DNA from 3 places in the Pseudomonas guariconensis genome. Region 3 is predicted to be linked to each of the others. Evidence: riboswitches for the same ligand, from Rfam matches in the RefSeq annotation. Region 3 holds a riboswitch; each other region holds the start of a gene.
The links. Region 3 has a riboswitch for cobalamin ahead of cobO (cob(I)yrinic acid a,c-diamide adenosyltransferase). Riboswitches for the same ligand answer to the same signal wherever they lie in the genome.
Positions count from the first base shown of each region.

Region 1: linked by a shared signal. The riboswitch ahead of cobW (cobalamin biosynthesis protein CobW) and the one ahead of cobO (cob(I)yrinic acid a,c-diamide adenosyltransferase) in region 3 are both predicted to bind cobalamin.
Region 2: linked by a shared signal. The riboswitch ahead of AB1N67_RS12095 (ABC transporter ATP-binding protein) and the one ahead of cobO (cob(I)yrinic acid a,c-diamide adenosyltransferase) in region 3 are both predicted to bind cobalamin.

Region 1 is NZ_CP162012.1:2,785,334-2,788,909, forward strand. It holds gene cobN (cobaltochelatase subunit CobN) at 1-648, opposite strand, end outside; gene cobW (cobalamin biosynthesis protein CobW) at 652-1,719, opposite strand; cobalamin riboswitch at 1,819-2,017, opposite strand; cobalamin riboswitch at 2,217-2,414, shown strand; gene AB1N67_RS12780 (CbtB domain-containing protein) at 2,507-2,692, shown strand; gene AB1N67_RS12785 (CbtA family protein) at 2,703-3,386, shown strand; gene AB1N67_RS12790 (cobalamin biosynthesis protein) at 3,386-3,576, shown strand, end outside.
Region 2 is NZ_CP162012.1:2,646,920-2,650,495, forward strand. It holds gene AB1N67_RS12090 (AraC family transcriptional regulator) at 1-922, opposite strand, end outside; cobalamin riboswitch at 1,131-1,338, shown strand; gene AB1N67_RS12095 (ABC transporter ATP-binding protein) at 1,446-2,222, shown strand; gene AB1N67_RS12100 (ABC transporter substrate-binding protein) at 2,219-3,187, shown strand; gene AB1N67_RS12105 (iron ABC transporter permease) at 3,187-3,576, shown strand, end outside.
Region 3 is NZ_CP162012.1:4,037,732-4,041,307, forward strand. It holds gene bluB (5,6-dimethylbenzimidazole synthase) at 1-68, opposite strand, end outside; gene AB1N67_RS18725 (cobyrinate a,c-diamide synthase) at 65-1,360, opposite strand; gene cobO (cob(I)yrinic acid a,c-diamide adenosyltransferase) at 1,357-1,968, opposite strand; cobalamin riboswitch at 2,090-2,314, opposite strand; gene AB1N67_RS18735 (hypothetical protein) at 2,455-3,033, shown strand; gene AB1N67_RS18740 (sorbosone dehydrogenase family protein) at 3,151-3,576, shown strand, end outside.

The sequences.
Region 1 (3,576 bases), 1.3 Mb from region 3:
TGTGTTGGCCGCTTGCAGGTGCGAGCGATAGAACAAGATGGGGGCCACAGGCCAGTCGGGCTGCCATTCGCAGTACCAGTCCTGCAACACGGCGCTGGGCTTGGCGGGGTGGTACACCGTGGTACGCGGCAAGGGTTGCGGCTCCTCCCAGGCGTAATCGCGCCCAAGCCACAGGCTGGCCAAGCAATTGAACAGATTCGCGGCATTGGCCTTGCCGCCCTGGCGCAGGTAATGCCAAAGGCGCTCGGCCTGATCGCCGGTCACGGTGCCCAACTGGGTCAACTCCGGGTCCGGGCGGTCGTCGCCGGGCACCAGGATCAACTGCACGCCCCGTGTGCTCAGCTCGACCAGTTGCTCGACACCATAGCGCCAGTACCCGACGCCACCATGCAAGGACAACAGGATCACCTTGGCATGGCGCAGCACCTGATCGATGTACAGGTCGACCGAGGCGTGATTCTGCACCTGCATGGGGTTGGCCAGTCGCAGGCTGGGGAAATCCTCCGGCAACTGCTCGGCGGTTTCGGCGAGCAGCGCCAGGTGCGAATCACCGCTGCAGAGGATCACCAGTTCGGCGGGGGTCTGGCCGAGATCGGCAATGCTGTCGTCCGGCACGAAGCCGCCGGGCTGGGTCCGCAGCAGGTGCATGGGTCAGGCGCCCAAGGCCTGGCGCAGGCGCGCTTCGAGCGCGGCAGCGTCCAGCGCCTGGCCGATCAGCACCAGGCGGGTGATACGCGGCTCGTCGGCGCGCCAGGCGCGGTCGAAGTGCTTGTCGAAACGGGTGCCCACCCCCTGGATCAGCAGGCGCATCGGCTTGCCGGGGATGGCAGCGAAGCCCTTGGCGCGCAAGATGCCGAATTCGACCACCAGTTGAGTCAGGGCATCGAGCAGCAGGCTTTCGTCCGCTTCTGGCAGGTCGATGGAAATGGAGTCGAAGGCATCGTGGTCGTGATCGTCATGATCATCGCCCTCGTGGTGTGCGTCATGGTGGGTACGGCGACCATCGATGTGCGCCTCGGCCTCGGCGCCTACGCCCAGCAGCACCTCCAACGGCAGGCGGCCGCTGCTGGCCTCGATCACCTTGACCGCCGGCGGCAGTTCTTCGCTGACTTCGGCACGCACCTTGGCCAGGCCTTGGGGATCGATCAGATCAGCCTTGTTCAGCACCACCAGGTCGGCGCTGGCCAGTTGGTCGGCAAACAGTTCGTGCAGAGGCGACTCATGATCAAGGTTGGGGTCGAGCTTGCGTTGAGCGTCCACTTGGTCCGGGTACGCCGCGAAGGTCCCTGCGGCCACGGCCGGGCTGTCGACCACGGTGATGACCGCATCGACGGTGCAAGCATTGCGGATTTCTGGCCACTGGAAGGCCTGCACCAACGGCTTGGGCAGGGCCAGGCCGCTGGTTTCGATGAGGATGTGGTCCAGGTCGCCGCGGCGGGCCACCAACTCGCGCATCACCGGGAAGAACTCTTCCTGCACGGTGCAGCACAGGCAACCGTTGGCCAGTTCGTAGACCCGGCCGCTGGCTTCTTCCTCGGTGCAGCCAATGCTGCACTGCTTGAGAATTTCGCCATCGATGCCCAGTTCACCGAATTCGTTGACGATCACCGCGATACGGCGCCCCTGGGCGTTGTCCAGCATGTGACGCAGCAAAGTGGTTTTGCCCGAGCCGAGAAAGCCAGTGACGATGGTGACGGGGAGCTTGGCCAGTGTTTTCATGTCGCGATGCCCTTGGCAGGATGGCGCGGGCATGCAGGACGAGTGCCGCGAGCCTTGCTGGCCGGGCCTGTTCGCCACCGGATCACCCCGCCCGGTTGAAAGTCGAAATCGTCTCGAGGCAGGTCTCCTGGCTTGCACCTTACCGGCCGTGCCGGTGGAACGACGCCTTCCCGCGCCTGGGCGCAGTGGCTGTGTCGATCCGGGTTGGTGCCTACAGTTGCGGGGGCAGCCGCGGCTTGAACCGCGTTCCCGTCTTAGCTCCGGCCAATGCCGGAGAACCTCGAATCGGCAAGGCTACGCAGTGGCCGGCAGGCGGTCAACCATGGCGCGTCAGTGTTTGCGGACAGCCCTTTGGAACAGTCGCCCTGGCCTGCGGGTGCGGGTTCGCCCACGAGGAACTCCTAGGTGTATTCCAAGCTCGACCTTTCACCACCTGGCCCGCTGAGGGCGCGGCCACCGCAACCTTGCAGATTGACGCCATGGCGCCCCCATGCTTTGCTTGCACCTTGCGTTCAGGTGCCCCCCAAGGGGTGAAACGGGAAATCGGTAACCAAGCCGATGCTGCCCCCGCAACGGTAAGCGAGCGAAGCATCTTGACCACTGTGCCGCGTCGTATGGCATGGGAAGGTGATGCTTTCCAGGAGCCCTGCTCCTCCTTGCAAGCCCGGAGACCGGCCTGACGTTAATAGAACACCCCGCGGTGGGCGGGCGCTGTCACCTCTTCTGGGTCAATCGTGCCCGGAACGACGCGCGTGTCCGCCGCCTATAAACAGCAGAGGAACGCACCATGCCGATCACCAGCACCAAACACAGCATCGCCACTCCCGTCAGCCTCAGCCAACGTGTCGTCATTGCCGTCGGTGCCAGCCTGCTGGGCCTGTGCCTGGTCTATTTCGCAGGTTTCTCGCACATCGAGGCGGTGCACAATGCCGCCCACGATACCCGCCACAGCGCCGCCTTCCCTTGCCATTGAGTACACCTGCATGATCAAGCGTATCGCCCGTACCGCAGGTTTCAGCGGGCTGCTCGCCGCTCTATTGCTGACCGTGCTGCAAAGTCTGTGGGTCAGCCCGTTGATTCTCCAGGCAGAAACTTTCGAGAGCGCTGTCCCCGAGCAACATGAGCACGACAGCCCCGTCGCAGCGCATTCCCATGACCCAGCGGCCTGGGCACCGGAGGATGGCTGGCAGCGTTTGCTCGCCACCACCGGCGGCAACCTCGTGGTGGCGGTCGGTTTCGCGCTGATCCTCGCCGCGCTGTACAGCCTGCGCGAGCCAAACCGAGTGATGACCGGCGCACTGTGGGGGCTGGCGGGTTTTGCTGTGTTCTGCCTGGCACCCACACTGGGGTTGCCACCGGAGCTGCCAGGCACAGCCGCCGCCGACCTGGGGCAACGCCAGAGCTGGTGGATCGGCACTGCAGCCGCCACGGCCGCGGGTCTTGCGCTGGTGGTGTTTACCCACCATTGGCTGCTCAAGGTGCTGGGCGTCGCTTTGCTGGTGGTGCCACACGTGATCGGCGCACCACAACCACCGGTGCATGAAAGTCTGGCACCGCAAGCACTGGTGGCCCAATTCAAGCTCGCCTCCTGGCTGACCAACGCCGCGTTCTGGCTCGCCCTTGGCCTGCTCAGCGCTTGGCTTTATCGCCGAGCCAACCAGGCCTGATGCGCAACGCCTGGTCCGAGCCGGTATTCTATGCCGGCTTCGGCTGCCGCAAGGGCTGCCCGGTCGAAACCCTGGAGCAGTTGCTGCGCACGACCCTGGTCACACACCGCCTGTGCGCCGATCATCTGGTTGGCCTTGCCAGTATCGATCTCAAATTCGATGAACCTGGGTTGCAGGCCCTAGCCGAACG
Region 2 (3,576 bases), 1.4 Mb from region 3:
GTCGCAGGTAATGCACCGCCACTTCGCGGCGCACCTTCTCCACCAGTTGGCTGAAGCTCACGCCTGCTTCGCGCAGATGGCGCTGCAATCCGGCGCCGCTGAGCTGCAGCGACTGCGCGATCGTTTCCAGGCACGGCTCTCCGCCGCTCAGGGCAAGGCGTACCTGAGCGTCCACCTCGTCCAGCAGGTTGCGCCGTTGATCGCGTGCGCCCAAGCGCCGGAGCACGTCCTGGACCAGAAACAGCAGATTGGCATCGCGCTCCGGCATGATCTGGTCCTTCAGGTCGGTCTTGGGTACCAGCATCGAATTACAATTGCGATCGAAATAGACAGGCGCGCCGAACGCCCGCTGATGGGCTTGCCCGTCTAGTGGGCGCGCGTGCTCGAAGCTGACTGCAAATGGCGCCCAGTCCTTGCCCAATACGTGGCGCATCAGGTTCAGCACCATGCCCATGGTCAATTCGGCATCCTGCCGGCGCTCCAGGATGGCGCTGTGCCGTACCTGATAATCGAAGCGATAGCACTCGCCGCAGTCGGCCAGCCGTATCAAGGTATCGTGCTGATGATAAGGAAACGCTGCCGCGAAATTGCGCAAGGCCTCCTCCAACGTACTGGAAAACAACCCGACATAGCCCAGCAGCCCCAAGGCTTGAGGCTGAAACTGCAGACCGTAATGCAAACCGAAATTGTCGCAGTGCGATTGGCGGGCTGCCTCCTCGAGCACCTGGCAGTAATTGGTGAGCGGCAGGCTGAGTGTGGGTTGGCGCAGGCTTTCAGGATTGACGCCGGCACGTCCCAGCACCAGGTCGATGTCACCCCCAACTTCCGTCACGAACCCCTCCAGCCCACTGGCAGCGGCCGACAGGACGCCGAGGTTGCCCGCGACTGGCGAAACGGTGCAGCAGTGCAGTGGAGAACTCATGGTCTATTCCAGTCCGAATTCGTAGATTCGGTAATGCAAATGCTGTGCCCTCGTATCGCCCTCTAAAACAGCCCCTTGCAGTCGAATAGCTTTCAGAGACCGCCCTGGGCTTGGGGCAATGGGTAACATCGCGTAACAATCAGTCACGCAAGAAAGCCGGCAAAGCCAGAACGCCCTGTTCGGTTGACTGACCCGTCCATTAATGCTCAGATGCGCCCCAGTTTCAGGTGTCCCCTGCCGCCGTGCCGGGGATTAAACGGGAAGCCGGTGCCTCGCCTTGCGCGATCAGTCCGGCGCTGCCCCCGCAACGGTAAGCGAGCGATGCATTCGATACACCACTGTGCCGCCGGCATGGGAAGGTGAATGCCTCAAGCCCCTCGCAAGCCCGGAGACCGGCCTGTCACCTCTGTTGGCAACACCCGCGGTGGGCGGGCGCGGGCCGTCTTGGGCAGGCCACTGTCCGCGATTTCCTTGCGCGCCGTCTCCAGTCGGGCTTCATTCACCCCCGGTACGGTTGGTCTGCATGTCATCCCCTACCCTACGTCTGGAAAGCGTGCACTGGGCTCCCTCGCCCGGCGGTCAACGCCTGCTCGACGACATCGACCTGCAAGTCCACCCCGGTGAATTCGTCGGCCTGATCGGCCCCAATGGCAGCGGCAAGACCAGCCTGTTGCGCTGCGCCTATCGCTTTACCCGACCCGATGGCGGGCGCGTGCTGCTGGAAAACGAAGACATCTGGCAACAGTCCCCACGCTGGGTCGCCCAGCGCGTGGCAGTGATGCTGCAGGAGTTCCCCGAAGATTTCGGCCTGAGTGTGCGCGACGTGGTCGCCATGGGCCGAACCCCGCACCAAGGTTGGTTCGACAGCCATGACGACCAGGCATTGATCGATGCCTGCCTGCAGCGACTAGGCCTGCATGCCCGAGCCGACCAGGGCTTTGCGCCGCTATCCGGCGGTGAGAAGCAACGTGTATTGCTGGCTCGGGCACTGGTGCAGCAACCGCGCTTGTTGATCCTGGACGAGCCGACCAATCATCTCGACCCACGTTACCAACTGGCCTTGCTCGAACACCTGCGTGGGACTGGTCTAGGCCTGTTGGCGAGTTTCCACGACCTGAACCTGGCCGCAGCCTTCTGCGATCGCCTGTATGTGCTCGATGCAGGTCGCATCGTCGCGCAAGGGACACCGGAGCAAGTGCTGACCGAGCACCGCCTGGCGCAAGTCTTTGGTGTTCGCGCCCTGGTCGATCGCCACCCATTGGCGCCCCACCCACGTATTACCTGGATCACCCCCGCATGAAGCGACGCCTGACTCATCTGGCCCTGCTCGCCGCCCTGCCCTTCGCAGCCTGGGCTGACAGTTACCCCGTCACCGTGCGCAGTTGCGAGCGCGACATCACCTTCACCCAAGCGCCCCAGCGGGCTGTGAGTCACGACATCAACCTCACCGGGATGCTGCTGGCACTGGGGCTGCGCGAGCGGATGGTCGGCTACAGCGGTGTCAGCGGTTGGAAGACCCTCGACCCGTCCCTGCGTGAGGCCTTGACCGGCCTTCCTGAACTTGCACCGCGCTATCCGTCGCCGGAGAACCTTCTTGATGCCCAGGCCGACTTTCTGTTCGCTGGCTGGGGTTACGGCATGAACGTGGGCGGCCCGCTGACGCCGCAGACCCTCGCACCGCTGGGCATCCCCGTGTATGAATTGAGCGAATCCTGCTCATGGATCATGCCCCGGCGCCAGGCAAGCCTGGAGGACCTGTACCAGGACCTGCTCAACCTGGGGCGCATCTTCGACGTTCAACCGCGGGCCAACGTGCTTGTCGAGCATCTGCAGCAGCGCGTTGCGCAGGTCCACGCGCAACTGGCCCCAGTGCAACACAAACCCCGCGTCTTTCTCTACGACAGCGGCGAAGACCGCCCCACCACTTCTGGCCGACTCGGCATGCCCCAGGCACTGTTTGAGGCCGCTGGTGCCGACAACGTAATGGCCGACGTGAATGCCAGCTGGACCCAGGTCAATTGGGAGAGCGTCGTGGCGCGGGATCCGGAAGTGATCGTCATCGTTGACTACGGGCCGACGAGTTGGGCGCAAAAACGCGATTTCCTGCTCAATCACCCCGCCTTGAGCGAGGTAAAGGCCATCCGCGAGCGCCGCTTCGTAGTGCTGTCGTACCTGCAGGTCACCCCATCGGTGGACAACGCAAGTGCCATCGAGCAATTGGCTGCGGCCCTGCATCCGCAACTGTTCGCCAAGGCAACGCACTGATGCCGGTTCGTAGCCCAGGGGGCTATCGCCTGCTGATGTCGCTGCTGCTGATCGGTGTGCTGTTCTCTTGCCTGCTGTCCCTGGGCTTTGGCGCGGCCCATGTGCCGCTGGCGAAGGTCACGGGCATCACGCTGTATCAGTTGGGTATGACCGATATGGGCGACTGGAGCCGGGGGCAGGCGCAAATCGTCTGGCAGATCCGCGCCCCACGGGTACTGCTCGGGGCCATGGTGGGGGCAGGCCTGGCCCTGGTTGGTGGTGCCTTGCAGGCCGTCACCCGCAATCCGTTGGCCGACCCGCACCTGCTGGGCGTCAGCTCTGGTGCGGTACTCGGAGCGGTGCTGGTGGTGCTTTTCTTCGGCACCTTTGCAGGCCCATTCAGCCTACCC
Region 3 (3,576 bases):
TCGCGACGCTCGCCGATAGCGCGGTAGACCGCGGCGCGCTCGGCAGCGGAAAAGGCATGTTCGCTCATGGTCGCAGCAGCGCCGCCGTCGCGTGGGGGTTGGAGGGGAAATAGAAGTGTACGTACGACGCAGTCAGGCGCCCGATCCGATAGACCGCCTCGTTGCCGCGCCCACCGTTGGGGCTCTGGCCTCGGGCGATCGGCTCGAGCGCCGTCTCGGTCAAGGAGTGATGATAGGTGTGGCCGCGCAAGGTGCCCTCCGGCAATTCCACCGCTTGCAGGGCAAGGGCAGCCAGGCGCTTTTGCATCACCGCTTCACCCGGCAGCAGACCCAGCAACTCGGCGCGCTCGCCTGCCACATCAGTCAGGGCGTCGAGCAAATAGAGCATGCCGCCGCATTCGGCCAGCAAAGGCTTGCCCTGGACGTGATGGGCGCGGATCGCCTCGCGCATCGGCGCGTTGCTGGCCAGGGCGTGGTGGTGCAGTTCGGGATAGCCGCCAGGCAGGTAAAGGCTGTCCACGGACGGCAACGCCTGATCGTGTACAGGAGAAAAAAACACCAACTCCGCACCCAGCGCACGCAGCAAATCGAGGTTGGCGCCATAGGTGAAGGCAAAGGCTTCATCCCGGGCCACGCCAATGCGCACACCCGCCATGCACGGCAGCGCCTGTGCAGTTGTGGGGGCGGCGAATACCACCGGGGGCGGCAAGGCGGCATCACAGCTTTCGCCCAGGGCCTGAGCAGCGGCGTCCAGGCGCAGGTCCAGATCGTTGAGTTCACTGGCCTGGACCAATCCCAGGTGACGGCTGGGCAGCTCGATGCCGCGCTCGCGGGACAGCCCGCCATACCAGCGCAAGCCTTCAGTGAGGCTGCCTTCGAGCAACTGTGCATGACGCAGGCTGCCGACCCGGTTGGCCAGCACGCCGGCAAAGGGCAGGTCGCGCTGGTAGTGCGCAAGGCCCAGGGCCAGGGCACCGAAGGTCTGCGCCATGGCTGTGCCATCGATCACCGCGAGCACTGGTACGCCGAAGTGGCGCGCAAGGTCCGCGCTCGATGGCGTGCCATCGAACAACCCCATGACCCCTTCGATCAGGATCAGGTCGGCATCGCCTGCCGCCTCCCAGAGCAGACGCCGACTCTCGTCAGCCCCGATCATCCACAGGTCGAGTTGGTACACCGGCGCGCCGCTGGCGCGCTCGAGGATCATCGGGTCGAGAAAATCTGGCCCGCACTTGAACACTCGGACCTTACGGCCAAGGTTGCGGTGCAGGCGCGCCAGGGCAGCGGTGACAGTAGTCTTGCCCTGGCCAGAAGCGGGTGCCGCGATCAGCACCGCCGGACAATACCGGGGCTGGCTCATAGCTCCACGCCCTTCTGGGCACGGATGCCAGCCTGGAAGGCGTGCTTGATCACGCCCATCTCGGTGACGGTGTCGGCCAGCTCGATCATTTCGGGCTTGGCGGCGCGGCCGGTGACGATCACGTGTTGCATCGGCGGGCGGGCCTGCAGATCCGACAGCACTTGGTCGAGGTCCAGGTAGCCGTGCTTGAGGGCGATGTTCAGCTCGTCCAGCACCACGAACTGTACCGAAGGGTCCTGCAACAGCTGGCGCGACACCGCCCAGGCGGCTTCGGCGGCGGCGATGTCACGTTGGCGATCCTGGGTCTCCCAGGTGAAGCCCTCTCCCATGACGTGGTAGCGCACCTGTTCGGGGAAGCGGCGGAAGAACAGCTCTTCGCCTGTGCTGTCACGGCCCTTGATGAACTGCACCACGCCGCACTGCATGCCATGCCCCATGGCGCGGGCGAGCATGCCGAAGGCCGAGCTGCTCTTGCCTTTGCCATTGCCGGTGAGCACCAGCAGCAGGCCGCATTCATTGGGGGCATTGGCGATGCGCTCGTCGATGATCGCCTTCTTGCGCTGCATGCGCGCCAGGTGGCGTTCGTCGCGTTCGGTGGATTCGCTCATCAGGATTCTCCGCAAGCTGTCGACGCGCACGGAAGGCGACGACAGGTCGATAGACAGGCAGACGGAGAACGCGCAGAGGCCGCGGCAGAAGGCCACGGTGCACCGCGCATCACCCTCCGTGATGCCGTTGGCAGTGACAGGCCGGTCTCCGGGCTCGTGAGCAGGGCCTTGGCCCATGGATCGCGCGCCTTCCCGGATACCTGTATCCAGTGGCCCTGCACGACCTTTGACTCACCTACCGTTGCGGGGGCAGCGCCGGATTCGCGCCTTGCTGGCGCCCACCGGCTTCCCAGTTTCACCCTGCCCAACCGAAGGCTGGCAGAGCACCTGAAACACGCCGCGAAGGTTAGAGGGTTGGGGCGGGAGCGTCAATGAAGCGCGCCCGAGGCAATGCTCGACTTCATGGCTTGTGCCGGACGTGCAGCAGTGATATCACATAGCCATCAGTGTTCGGCAATGCGATCGAAACTATAAGGAGAGCGCAGCATGCGAGGCCTGATCATCAACAACCAGAACCTGGAATTCCTGCGACCGGCCCTGGAAGGCTGGATCGAGTGCATCGACCGCTTCAACCAGGTACATGGCGATAGCGAGGCGCCCTACTGGCACGGCGCGGCCACCAACAGCGGACTGCTCGCAGCCGCCGCCTGGCAGGCCGAACAGGTCGCCTTGGCGCACTATCCCAGCAAGAAGCAACGCGACGAAGGCGAACGCGAAGGCCGCTGCGACCTGTCGATCAGCACCGCCGAGCAATCCGTTCATCTACATGTCAGCCAACGCTGGCCGCGCATCGCCCGCCTGGACCTGGCCACTGCCCTGCAGGAAACCGCCACTCTCGCCCGCCCGATCGCCTACCCCAGCCAGCTCAAGGCCGGCGCGTTGTTCGTCAGCCCCTGGAAGGCCGGGCAGCACGCCAGTCCCGAGGAGCTGCAAGACTTGGTCGACGACCTGCAAAAACACACAGCCTGCGCCATCGCCTGGCATTTCCCCTACGCCTACCGTTCGCTGCACAACGAACTGGGGCAGTATTTCCCTGGGGTGGCATTGTTGCTCAAGCAGGCGTAGGCAAGCCGATGAGCCCACGCGGAAGCCATCCGGCGGTCGCTAGGCCCATTCGCCTGGAGTGAACCTACCCCGACGCATCCGACTCTCAATTCTCACAAGCCAATGAGGATTGCGAGCATGGACAGGATGCGTATCGCGATGGTGTTGGCCCTGAGTGCCAGCCTAAGCGCCTGCGGCGAGTCCGCGCGCCTGGAGGTCAGCGACGGCTTCGGCCCCTCGCCTCGCCTGCCCGAGCCCAACAAGACCCTGATCCCGACCGTCAACATCGCCCCGGCGACCGGCTGGCCGGACGGCGCCACGCCGACGGCCGCCGCGGGCACCCGAGTGGTGGCCTTCGCCAGGGACCTCGATCACCCACGCTGGCTCTACGTACTGCCCAATGGCGATGTCTTGGTGGCCGAAACCAATGCCCCGCCCAAGCCCGAGGACGGCAAGGGCCTGCGCGGCTGGGTAATGGGCAAAGTCATGGAGCGTGCCGGTGCCGGGGTCCCCAGCGCCAATCGCATCACCCTGCTGCGCGATGCCGACCATGATGGTGTCGCC